Regions from separate parts of the Bacillus sp. SRI_025 genome, predicted to be linked through region 1. Evidence: a T-box and tRNA genes for the amino acid it is inferred to sense, from the RefSeq annotation. Region 1 holds a T-box; the other holds one or more tRNA genes.
The links. The T-box of region 1 lies ahead of tyrS (tyrosine--tRNA ligase). A T-box ahead of a tRNA ligase gene usually reads a tRNA of that ligase, here a tRNA-Tyr.
Positions count from the first base shown of each region.

Region 2: it encodes a tRNA-Tyr, which carries the amino acid that the T-box ahead of tyrS (tyrosine--tRNA ligase) is inferred to sense. The anticodon was not compared.

Region 1 is NZ_JBYEGB010000002.1:99,804-106,433, forward strand. Features, by position in the region: gene AC20OE_RS05355 (acetoin utilization protein AcuC) at 1-306, opposite strand, end outside; gene AC20OE_RS05360 (CBS and ACT domain-containing protein) at 303-944, opposite strand; gene AC20OE_RS05365 (GNAT family N-acetyltransferase) at 984-1,616, opposite strand; gene acsA (acetate--CoA ligase) at 1,772-3,496, shown strand; T-box leader at 3,555-3,786, shown strand; gene tyrS (tyrosine--tRNA ligase) at 3,840-5,108, shown strand; gene AC20OE_RS05380 (antibiotic biosynthesis monooxygenase family protein) at 5,195-5,551, opposite strand; gene AC20OE_RS05385 (esterase/lipase family protein) at 5,822-6,400, shown strand; gene AC20OE_RS05390 (cysteine hydrolase family protein) at 6,610-6,630, shown strand, end outside.
Region 2 is NZ_JBYEGB010000007.1:186,267-192,896, forward strand. Features, by position in the region: gene sigW (RNA polymerase sigma factor SigW) at 1-136, opposite strand, end outside; gene rocF (arginase) at 320-1,231, opposite strand; tRNA gene AC20OE_RS17690 (tRNA-Gln) at 1,368-1,439, opposite strand; tRNA gene AC20OE_RS17695 (tRNA-Tyr) at 1,444-1,528, opposite strand; tRNA gene AC20OE_RS17700 (tRNA-Thr) at 1,557-1,629, opposite strand; tRNA gene AC20OE_RS17705 (tRNA-Val) at 1,633-1,708, opposite strand; tRNA gene AC20OE_RS17710 (tRNA-Glu) at 1,715-1,789, opposite strand; gene murQ (N-acetylmuramic acid 6-phosphate etherase) at 2,010-2,921, shown strand; gene AC20OE_RS17720 (MurR/RpiR family transcriptional regulator) at 2,936-3,805, shown strand; gene AC20OE_RS17725 (PTS transporter subunit EIIC) at 3,802-5,181, shown strand; gene pbp4b (penicillin binding protein PBP4B) at 5,195-6,550, shown strand; gene AC20OE_RS17735 (glycoside hydrolase family 3 protein) at 6,564-6,630, shown strand, end outside.

The DNA of each region.
Region 1 (6,630 bases):
TGCCGCCTCATGCATGCCTGCGAACATCGGTGTATCCTCTGTGCCAAGACCGTAGCGTTCCCCCTCTGCTGTAGACAGCTTTCCTTCACTTGCCCGCTGCACGGCCTGGATATAATCTGCTGTATGGACGAGCTTTAATTCCTCCAGAGTAGCCATACGCGGTGCGACAATTTCATCCTCTGTTAACGCCTTCATTTTTTGAAGAAGATCATAAGTTAAGTAGACACGAAGCTGATTGAAGGGATGATCTTGGTTAAATTGGTACGTTTGAAAAGATGGTGAAAAAACAAAGGTCGCTTCCTTCATTTGATCGTCTGCTCCATAGGCCAGAGCACCTTATAGCCTTTTGCGCGAATCAGCTTCGTCACATGATCTGCATGAATGGTTTGAAGGCGGAATACGAGCACTTTAGAAGCCTCATTGGCATGAGGATACACAAGCACACTCAGCAATTGAATATGCTGCTCCTTTAAAATGGCTGTAATGTCTGCGAGGCCTTCAGTCATCTGCTCCACTTCAACCTCTAAGTGCGATCCAGGCTGATCTGCACCTGTCAGTCTTACAAACGTACGAAGCAGATCTGTTTTTGTGATAATGCCTACAAGTTTGCCACGTCTCACCACCGGAAGACAGCCAATTCCGTGCTCAAAAAAGACACTTGATATCTCCTCAACGAAATCAAGCGGGTGAGCAGTGATCGTCTCTAATACCATGATCTCTTCGACTGGCCGCTGAATAAAGAGCTTTCTTTTCTCTGTCTCAAAAATACTTGGACTGGCATTTTTAATATCCCGATCTGTCACCATCCCAATGACAGATCCTTGATCAGATACGATCGGAATATGCCGGATGTGGTGTGCACTCATTTTTTGAATGGCTTCTTCAATCGTATCGGTTTTTCGCAGCGTGATCACATCACGCTCCATAATTTGTTCAATCATCATTGTTTACCAATCCCCTTTGCCAAAAAAACGAATTGAACGTTAATACATAAAGCGCTGATGGAAGCGAAGACGATCGAAACGCTCGATCGAATCAGGACTCACATGTTTCCCAATTCTGGCCATTAAACAATTGGCTGGATGTGAGCTAATCTCTGGCTCGTCTGTTGCAAACCAGACAAGACCGCCTGCGTTCATCATTTTCTCCATCATTTTGCGGTACTCCCAAACGTTTTTCTTTGTCCCCTTTAAATCCCAATGCCAGTAATATTCAGTTGTAATGATGATGTAATTCTCCATTTGCTCATCCATCATGCTCACATCAAGCAAATGCTTGCCAAGTGAGCATCCTCTAAATGGAGGAGCGACCTCAATTGCGCCAAGCTCAATTAAATTGTCCATTTTGCCCTCTGACCAGCGCTCAAGTGGATCAGGATACAAATACGTGACATAGCCTACGACAAGCTCATTCACTCTTGCAATGATAATACGTCCCTCTGGAAGATCTGCTATTTCAACAAGTGCTTGTTTCTGTTCCTCAGGCGTGCGAAATGCCGTTAGTCCTTCATGAAACGCATAGTTCGCAAGCTCTGATGCAGGTACCGGTCCTTCAATCAGGATGGAACCTGTTTCTCGCTCAATGGTTTTTGAATAATAAGTTTTAGGATGCTCCACGTATCCACCGCCCCTAATTCTAGTGAGTCGTCTCTATTCTATCTTAAATCTTGTAAGAATTAAAACGGTTTCATCAGAAGTTTTTTAAAAATTGAGAAAAAAAGTCATCTATACTATAATGGTCATTGTAAACGTATGCAAAGGGGGACTGTTTGATGAAATTGGAAACGCTACCATCAGTAAAAGGGGATTATCATTTAAATGATTATGAGCAGGCATACAAAGATTTTTCATGGGAGGAAGCTAGAAAAAACTTCTCCTGGTATGAAACAGGAAAAATAAATGCAGCCTATGAAGCGATTGACAGACATGCGGACTCGTTTCGTCAGAACAAGGTGGCGCTTCACTACAAAGATTCAGAGCGGGATGAAAAGTATACGTTCAGGGATATGAAAATCAACACAAACAAAGCGGGAAATCTATTCAAAGAAAAGGCACATGTGGAAAAAGGGGATCGCGTGTTTATCTTTATGCCAAGATCACCTGAGCTCTATTTTCTTTTGCTAGGCGCAGTGAAAATTGGGGCGATCGTTGGCCCGTTATTTGAGGCATTTATGGAAGGTGCCGTCAAAGACCGTTTAGAAAATAGTGAAGCAAAGGTGATCGTGACAACACCCGATCTACTTGAACGAATTCCATTTGCAGAGCTTCCAAAGCTTGAATCTGTCATCATTGTCGGCGGTGAAAATGAAGACGTCAATGGCGTTCGGACAATTCACTATGAAGAGGCCTTTGAGGAGGCAGCTAAGGAGCTTGAAATTGAATGGATGGATGAAAAAGACGGCTTCCTGCTTCATTACACATCAGGATCTACTGGTACGCCAAAGGGTGTGCTTCATGTCCATGGTGCAATGGTGCAGCAAGGCCAGACTGGTAAATGGGTGCTTGACTTGAAAGAAGATGACGTTTACTGGTGTACAGCTGATCCAGGCTGGGTTACAGGCACAGTGTACGGTATTTTTTCACCGTGGTTTAATGGGGCGACGAATGTGATTTTAGGCGGCCGGTTTAATCCTGATACGTGGTATGAAACCATTGAATCACTCGGTGTAACCGTTTGGTACAGTGCCCCGACAGCCTTTAGAATGCTCATGGGGGCAGGGGATGACCTCATTCAAAAATATGACCTCAGCTCGCTCCGTCATGTGCTAAGTGTGGGAGAGCCTCTTAATCCAGAAGTCATCCGCTGGGGAGATGCTGTTTTTGGCAAGCGAATTCACGACACTTGGTGGATGACAGAAACGGGTGCACAGCTGATTTGTAATTATCCATGCATGGACATCAAGCCGGGCTCGATGGGAAAACCAATTCCAGGCGTAGAAGCGGCGATTGTTGATAATGCAGGAAATGAACTTCCGCCATACCGGATGGGCAACCTTGCGATTAAAAAAGGCTGGCCTTCTATGATGCATACGATCTGGAACAATCCTGAAAAATATGAATCTTACTTTATGCCGGGAGATTGGTATGTTTCAGGAGATTCAGCTTATATGGACGAAGACGGATACTTTTGGTTCCAGGGACGTGTCGATGACGTCATCATGACGTCAGGAGAGCGGGTCGGTCCATTTGAGGTAGAAAGTAAACTGGTCGAACATCCAGCCATTGCAGAGGCTGGTGTCATTGGAAAGCCAGATCCGGTCCGCGGTGAGATTATTAAAGCATTTATTGCGCTCAGAAGCGGATATGAGCCGACAGATGAGCTGAAAGAAGAGATTCGTACGTTTGTGAAAAAAGGACTCGCAGCACATGCGGCACCGCGAGAAATTGAATTTAAAGACAAACTGCCAAAAACGAGAAGCGGAAAAATTATGAGACGTGTGCTAAAGGCGTGGGAGCTGAATTTACCTGCTGGCGACCTTTCGACAATGGAAGATTAATTTTTTCATCAGTTGACTTGATATCAAAAGTGTGTTAAAAATGACATTAGTTGAATATGAAAAGGTTTTGACTGAGATTCAGTAGAATGATCTTTCCCTGTTTAAGAGAGCTGACGGCTGGTGCAAGTCAGTACAAAGAGATATTCGAATTACCCTCACGAACCGCTTTTACGAAAAGGAGCATGCCCTGATTAGTGAAAGAACGGATCTGTCCGTTATCAGTGTAAGTGAAAAGACAAGATTTTTTGTCTTTTAAGCAGGGTGGTACCGCGATATATATCGTCCCTTCGTTCATTCGAAGGGGCGTTTTTTATGTTTCATTTTAAACAAAGGAGATTTGGATATGAGTCAATTGATGGAAGAGCTATCGTTTAGAGGATTAATTCAGCAGCAAACAGATGAAGAAGGTTTAACAAAATTATTAGCAGAAGAGAAAATCAAGCTATACTCCGGCTTTGATCCGACAGCTGACAGCTTACACATTGGTCATCTATTGCCAATTTTAACATTACGCAGATTCCAAGAAGCAGGTCATCACCCGATTGCTCTTGTTGGCGGTGCGACTGGACTCATTGGCGATCCTAGTTTCAAAAAAGCAGAACGTTCACTCAACCCAGCAGAAATCGTCGAACAGTGGTCAGATAAAATCAAAGGACAGCTGTCTCAATTTCTTGATTTTGAAGCAGGCGAGAACCCAGCCGTCATCGTGAATAACTACGACTGGATCAGCCAAATGAATGTTATCACGTTCCTTCGTGATATTGGAAAGAACTTCGGTGTAAACTTTATGCTGGCAAAAGATATCGTGAGCTCACGTATCGAAACAGGGATTTCTTACACAGAATTCAGCTACGTCATCCTGCAGTCTTTAGACTTCTTAAACCTTTACAGAAATGAAAATTGTAAGCTGCAAATCGGCGGAAGTGACCAGTGGGGAAATATCACATCTGGACTTGAGCTGATCCGTAAGTCTGAAGCAGAAGGAGCAAAAGCATTCGGTCTGACGATGCCGCTTGTCACAAAAGCAGACGGCACAAAGTTTGGTAAAACAGAAGGCGGCGCTATCTGGTTAGATAAAGAAAAAACGTCTCCATATGAGTTCTACCAATTCTGGATCAACACAGATGACCGTGATGTCGTGAAATACTTAAAATACTTTACGTTCTTATCAAAAGAAGAGATCGCATCGTACGAAGAAAAAGTGCAAACAGCACCTGAAAAGCGTGAAGCGCAGCGCCGTCTAGCAGAGGAAGTGACAACACTTGTACATGGCCGTGAGTCACTAGAACAGGCAGTCAACATCTCAAATGCACTATTTAAAGGCGAGATCAAATCTCTTACAGCTGAAGAAGTGAAAGTAGGCTTTAAGGATGTTCCATCAATGGAGAAAAGCAGTACAGAAGAATTAACACTAGTTGATATTCTTGTGGAATCAAAGCTGTCTCCATCAAAGCGTCAAGCACGTGAAGATATCACAAATGGTGCTGTCTCCATCAACGGAGAGAGACAAACAGATAAAGACTATGTGCTCTCAGCTGACGACCGAATTGAAAACCAATTTACCGTTTTAAGAAGAGGGAAAAAGAAATACTTCCTTGTGACGTATAAATAAATCTTTATGAAACAGTAAACATCATGGAAAAGCACCTCAAATGTTCGTGTACATTGAGGTGCTTTTCTTTTTTTTGTAGAAGTAGCTCATTCGTCTGCTTCTTGTTCAAGGAGTGAATCTTTGTTTGTATAAGCATGTTCTACCTTACAAATTCGGGTAGTATAGGATTCATACCAATCCTTTTTCCCCTTTTTTTGAACACGCTGATGTGCTGTATGTGCTTTCCATTCTTTGATGGCTGCTAATGAATCCCAGTAAGATACAGTGATCCCAACACCACGTTCATCTCGTACACTTTCTATTCCAAGAAACCCATCTAGACCTTTCGCTAATTCTTCCATTTTTTGAGCAGCCGCAGCGTATTCTTTCTGCTCAACATTTGTTCGTTTTGATGTGAAAATCACGGCATAGTAGGGTGGAGCAGGGGTTTGCGTAAATAGCATCTAGTAGAACCTCCTTTTTCTATTGATATTATATATGAAAGAAAGAAGGTCTCGTAGTCTTTTTGTTTGAATTTAAAAAAGTCCAAGGTGCTTTTTGATTATTTATATTTCTGTAAAATCATCTCATAAACATTACCTTGTTCACTTTTCTGACATATTTTTCTTTTATAAAATAGAGTCGTATAAGATGAATAAGGGGGAATGAAAGTGATTTTTGTTAAGAAAAGGAGTTTGCAAATTCTCGTTGCACTTGCATTGGTGATTGGTTCAATGGCTTTTATCCAGCCGAAAGAGGTGAAGGCGGCTGAGCATAATCCGGTTGTGATGGTACATGGTATTGGTGGTGCCTCTTATAACTTTTATTCTATTAAAAGTTACTTGGTTGGACAAGGCTGGGATCGAAATCAATTATATGCTATCGATTTCATAGACAAAACAGGAAATAACCGCAACAATGGTCCGCGTCTATCCAGATTCGTCCAAGATGTGTTAGACAAAACGGGTGCCAAAAAAGTAGATATTGTGGCTCATAGTATGGGCGGGGCGAACACATTATACTATATTAAGAATCTTGATGGCGGAGATAAAATTGAAAACGTTGTCACGATTGGTGGAGCAAATGGACTCGTTTCAAACAGAGCATTACCTGGCACAGATCCAAATCAAAAAATTCTTTACACATCTGTCTATAGTTCAGCCGATCTCATCGTCGTCAACAGCCTCTCTCGTTTAATTGGCGCAAAAAACGTCCTGATTCACGGCGTTGGACATATCGGTCTATTAACCTCAAGCCAAGTCAAAGGCTATATTAAAGAAGGACTGAACGGCGGAGGACAGAATACGAATTAAAAAACGAAAAAAGACAGCGGTATATGCTGTCTTTTTTAATGTCAATTGGCATATGGCAGCTGTTAGATGAAAGAGATCTTGAAAAGGGAAGTATAACGATGACACAAAACAGATAAAGCATCGTATATAACCGAATAAAAACATGTACAAAACGTTCGCCATTCCGTACACTACATGTAGTGAATAAGAATCTTCGGAGGTGGGCGTTTGTGAAAACGAATCAAAAGGCT
Region 2 (6,630 bases), on a different contig from region 1:
CCGCTTCATGTGCATTCCCAAGCATACGGTAGCACAGCTGATAAATTTTGTCTTTATACAGGTCTACGATGTCTGCAAATGCGTTCTGGTCGCCTTTTTTCACTTGCTTAATTCTCTTTTTAATCATTGTGTCCATAGTATATTCAACCTCTGCCTTCACCGGTCTTTATGTATACGAACCTCTTTCCAAAAGGTTTCATTCTCCTCTAAAAAATAGTGTAACAAATTTTTGACAGTGTGTTACGCTTATCAACCGGTAAAAACCTTAACATATCCTTAAATTTTCCCAAAACAAAAAAGAACGGGAACAAGTCCCGCTCTACAATAACTTTTCACCCATTAACGATCCAATTAATGCCACAGCCGCTTCTGCTGTTTTGTTTTTCTCATCTAAAACCGGATTTACTTCAACAAATTCAGCAGACGTTAAAATACCCGCCTCCTCTAAAAGCTCCATTGCAAGATGACTCTCCCGGTAACTAATGCCGCCTGCTACCGGAGTGCCTACACCAGGGCATTCCGCTGGGTCTAGCCCGTCTAAATCAAGCGAGAGATGGACACCATCTGTTCTTTCCTTTAGATAAGCAATAGCTTCCTCCATCACCCTTGTCATCCCTAAACGATCAATTTCATGCATCGTATAGACTTTAATGCCTTTCTCTCGAATCAATGCCCGCTCTCCTTCATCTAAGGATCGAGCACCAATTATAACGACATTTTGAGGTTTCAATTTAGGCGAATAACCGCCAATGTTTGTTAAATCAGCATGCCCAAAACCAAGACTGACAGCAAGCGGCATGCCATGAATATTTCCAGAAGGAGAGGTTTCCTCCGTATTCAAATCCCCGTGTGCATCATACCAAATGACTCCTAAGTTTTCATAATGCTTGGCTACCCCAGCAAGTGTGCCAATCGCAATGCTGTGATCACCACCTAAAATGAGCGGAAACGAACCTGATTGCACAATACTGTCAACCTTCTCAGCAAGCAGCTGATTCGCCCCAGCATTCTCGGTCAAATTTTTTAGCTTTTCACTTGTATATAAACCTTTCTCATCATCTCTTTGTTCAACTGGAATATCTCCTAGATCCTCCACATCAAATGAGAGCGTTTCCAATTTTTCTTTTACGCCTGCACAACGAATCGCACTCGGCCCCATATCGACGCCCCTTCTCGTTTGCCCCAAGTCCATCGGAACTCCAACAATCGTGACCTTCTTTTGCTCTCCCATATGTACATCCCCTTTCCGTTCATGCTTATATTTTACTTTCTTGATGCCTTCTGACTCAACTCGACAACATTTTGAATAGTTATACAGTCCCTCCGCCAACATAAAAAAAGACACCTTTTTGAAAAAGGTGTCTTAACTGGGCTAGCTGGATTCGAACCAACGCATGACGGAGTCAAAGTCCGTTGCCTTACCGCTTGGCTATAGCCCAAAAATGGTGGAGGGGGACGGATTCGAACCGCCGAACCCGGAGGGAGCGGATTTACAGTCCGCCGCGTTTAGCCACTTCGCTACCCCTCCACATATGGAATTGATAAAGATAAAACAGTGCCGGCAAGAGGACTTGAACCCCCAACCTACTGATTACAAGTCAGTTGCTCTACCAGTTGAGCTACACCGGCATATGGTGGAGGATGACGGGCTCGAACCGCCGACCCTCTGCTTGTAAGGCAGATGCTCTCCCAGCTGAGCTAATCCTCCACATCATGGTGACCCGTACGGGATTCGAACCCGTGTTACCGCCGTGAAAGGGCGGTGTCTTAACCGCTTGACCAACGGGCCAGTTTGTCAAGTTTGTTGTTTCCGTGAAGCTGACAAAAGTTATTATATACAGGTTGTCCCCCTTTTGTAAAGGGGATTTTTATTTTTTTTATTTTCTAACTATTTGCTCCCTATTTATTCAACATTTCTACTGAAATATAATTTCAATATTCAAATATAATATTGAAATTTCGTACCATACTCAATATACTGAAAATGAAGAAATAAGGAGGTATGTCACATGCAGCCATCTCAACTGCGTTCTTTGACAACAGAATCAAGAAACCCCAACACAATGGGAATTTCTCAAGCAGATCCGCTTGAAATACTCCAGATGATTAATGAAGAAGATATGAAGGTCGCTCAAGCAGTCAACCTTGTACTTCCCCATGTCAAAACAGCAAGTGACTTTGCCTATGAATCCATCTCAAATGGAGGCAGACTCGTTTATTTAGGCGCCGGAACAAGCGGCAGAATTGGCGTAATGGATGCTGTCGAATGTCCCCCAACCTATAGCGTCTCACCTGATGTCATTGTAGGCATCATGGCAGGCGGAGACTCAGCTTTTTCTCAAGCTGCCGAAGATGTGGAAGATAGTGAAGAAGCCGGCAAACAGGATTTAGTACACATCCACCTGACATCAAAAGATACAGTCGTCGGAATTGCCGCAAGCGGCAGGACACCTTATATCATCGGCGCTTTAAACTATGCAAAGTCAATTGGAGCTAAAACAGTAGCACTCAGCTGCAATAAACAAGCAGAAATTAGCGAGCTTGCAGATTGCGCCATTGAGGTCATTGTAGGACCAGAAGCCATCACTGGGTCAACAAGAATGAAAGCAGCATCCGCTCATAAAATGATTTTAAATATGCTTTCCACCTCAGTCATGATCAGACAAGGCAAAGTATATGAAAACCTGATGGTTGATGTTAAAGTCAGCAATCATAAATTAAAAGAACGCGCCATCACCATCATTCAACATGTGACAAATGCTTCCTACGAACAAGCCGTGAAGACTCTCGAAGCAGCAGACTTAGAAGTCAAAACCGCCATCGTCATGCTCCAAACAAACACAGACAAGAAAACAGCCAAAGATTTACTGAGCAAAACGAATGGTCATATCGACAAAGCGATCTCACGTTATCAATCCTAAAGGAGGTAGAGCTCATGTCAGCAGGTGGACTTACCCTACTACACACAATCAAATCAAAGCTCCCCCAATCTGAAAAAATCATTGCAGACTATATCCTTGCCCATCCTGACAAAGTCATTAAAAGTACAGTACACGAAATCAGTCAGGCAGCCGGCGCAAGCAGCTCTGCAGTCATCCGTCTTTGTAAATCTCTCGGGCTGGATGGCTATCAAGATTTAAAAATGCGGATCGCTGGAGACTTGATGCATGACGATAAACAAGGCTACAGAGATATCGAACAAGATGAACCACTTCAATCCATTATTCAAAAAACAGCTGGAAACTCGATTCAATCGATTAAGGACACCGCTTCTATTTTAAATGCAGATGCTTTAGAAAAGGCTGTTCAATTACTGCTGAATGCAAACCAAATTCATTTTATCGGTGTTGGTGCATCTGGCATCGTCGCAGCTGATGCCCAGCAGAAATTTCTCAGAATTAACTATGCAGCGACAGCCTTCACTGACATGCACATTGCATCTACGGTCATTGCAAATGCAGGAGAGAATGACATTGTGTTTGGTATCTCCTTTTCAGGAGAAACGTTAGACATCATTCAAGCCCTTCAGCTCGCAAAAGACAACCAAGTGAAAACCATTGCTTTAACACATCCAGGTCATACTAGCGTTTCTGCTTTATGTGATGTTCACCTATCGACGTCCGGTTCCAATGAAGCACCTTTTCGCAGTGCTGCCACTTCCTCTAGAATGGCACAGCTCTACTTAATTGATGTCTTGTTCCTCAGTTTAGCTTCTCGTCAATATGAAGAGACAGCGCAATATATTGACAAGACAAGGCATGCCATCCGCTCCATGAAACGAAAAACAAAGGGGGATTCAACATGAGTCATCAAAAGAAATATCAGCAGTTGGCGAAAGACATTCTTTCACTCTGTGGTGGTTCTGAAAATATCTCTTCCCATACACATTGTATGACACGTCTTCGAATTACACCGATCGATAATGAAAAAGTTCACATCACAGCAATCAAAGAACTCGATGGCGTTATTGGCGTCGTCGAAGCAGAAACGCTTCAAATCATTTTAGGTACCGGTGTTGTCAACCAAGTATCAAGTGCGTTTGAACAGCTTCTAAATGCGTCTGGCTCTTATGATTTAAACAACGAAGCACAAAAAAACAAGCAAGCCATTTCACAAAAAAACCGCACACCGTTCAAGCTGTTCTTACGGCGGATTGCCAGCATTTTCATTCCAATCATTCCGGCACTTGTTGCTTCAGGGCTTATTACTGGGATTACAAAAGCGATCGTGCAAGCAGGCTGGCTTGACGAAAAATCTCAAGCCGCAGTTATTTTAACAGTTATAGGTTCTGGCCTTTTCGCCTACCTAGGGATATTAGTCGGAACAAACGCCGCAAAGGAATTTGGAGGCTCTCCTGCATTAGGCGCATTAGCTGGTATTCTCATTATTAACCCAGCCTCCGCAGACATTATGTTATTTGGCACAAATATTCTACCAGGCAGAGGCGGACTCATCGGTGTTCTTCTAGCCGCCATCTTTATGGCACTTGTGGAAACCCGAATTAGACGCTTCGTCCCGCAATCTCTTGATATCATCGTCACACCAACCATCACACTACTCATTACAGGCATTTTCACATATGTTGTCTTCATGCCAGTCGGCGGATTTATATCTGATGCCATCACCTCAGGACTGACTTACTTATTAAATATGGGCGGAATCTTCGCAGGATTTGTTCTTGGTGCGACCTTCCTTCCACTTGTTGTAACAGGACTTCATCAAGGGCTGACACCGATTCATATGGAACTCATCAATTCAATTGGAGATGACCCGCTTCTGCCAATTCTCGCTATGGGCGGTGCAGGACAGGTAGGCGCTGCATTCGCCATATATATGAAAACAAAAAAGAAAAAGCTCAAAAGAGCCATTGCTGGTGGACTTCCTTCTGGGATGCTGGGCATTGGTGAACCACTCATTTTTGGTGTCACACTCCCGCTAGGACGACCATTTCTCACCGCTTGTCTTGGTGCAGGAATCGGCGGCGCTTTTCAAGCCTACTTCCAAATCGCGACGAAAGCCATCGGTGTATCTGGTCTTCCATTAACCTTTATTGTTCACACACATCAAATGCTTCTTTACTTAATTGGACTATTTATCGCATATGTTGCTGGATTTTTCTTCACATACTTATTTGGATTTCATGATGATATGGCTGTTGAATTCGAGGATCACAATCAATAAGGAGGTCTAGACCTTGAAGAAATGTTTTCTCTTGATCACATGTCTGCTCATGCTCCTTGGGTTACCAGTACAAACATTTGCAACTAGCTCCCATCCTGTATCGTCTTTGTCTAAAACAGCACCTGAAGAATATCCCGTCTTAAAAAAAGCAAAACGACCGGAACAAGTAGGTTTTTCTTCCAGGCAGCTGAGGAAGGTTGATCAAATGATTCAAAATGACATCAAAGCAGGATTTCCAGGAGCCGCTCTCATCATTATCAAGGACGGAAAGATCGTCCATCAAAAAGCCTATGGCTACCGGCAAAAATACGATGGTACAACAGCGCTCAAATCATATAAAAAAATGAAAAAGGATACACTATTCGATTTGGCATCCAATACAAAAATGTATGCGACCAACTATGCCCTGCAAAAGCTTGTCTACGAGAAAAAACTTGATGTCAACGAAAAAATACAGACCATCCTTCCAGATTTTCAGGATGAACCTGATGCAAAGGTAACCGGTAAAGACCAGCTCCGGGTAAAGGATCTTCTCACCCATTCTGCCGGTCTCCCTTCTAGTGTCTTATTTTATAGCAAAGAATCAGCTGGCTCTTTTTATTCTCAAGATAGAAAAACAACGATGAAATGGCTGCCAAAAGTACCGCTGCAATACAAGCCAGGTACCCAGCACATTTATAGTGATATTGATTACATGCTGCTGGGCATGATCATCGAGAAGAAAACAGGCATGCCTCTTGATCAATATGTCGAGTCAACCATTTATCGGCCGTTAGGTCTCAAACACACAATGTTCAATCCGCTGCAAAAAGGCTTCAAGCCGAAGCATTTTGCAGCAACAGAACGTTTAGGCAATTCACGAGACGGTGTAATCGATTTTGAAAACATCCGACGGTACACCCTGCTAGGTGAAGTACACGACGAGAAAGCATATTACTCAATGGCAGGTATCTCCGGCCACGCTGGACTTTTCTCGAATACCTCAGATATGGCCGTGCTGCTTCAGCTGATGCTTAACAAAGGAGGCTATGGAAAAACAACCATCTTTGATCAAGCTTCCATCGATCTCTTTACAGCCTCCTCTGATACGAACCCAACTTACGGGCTAGGCTGGAGAAAAAACGGTCATACTGACATGGAATGGATGTTTGGAAAATATGCAAGTAACGAAGCCTATGGACATACTGGCTGGACCGGCACAATGACGTTGATTGATCCTAAACACAATTTAGGTGTCGTCTTGCTGACGAATAAGAAACATTCACCCGTTGTTTCACCAGAAACCAATCCTAATCAATTTGAAGGTGACCTGTTCCCAACTGGTACTTATGGAAGCATCATGACTGCAATCTACGAATCTTTTAAGTAAAAGGAGGAATTCGATGTTGAAAGCTCTCTTTCCCGCTGCACTAGTTTTAGCCCTGCTAACCTCTTCCATTCCAACGGAAA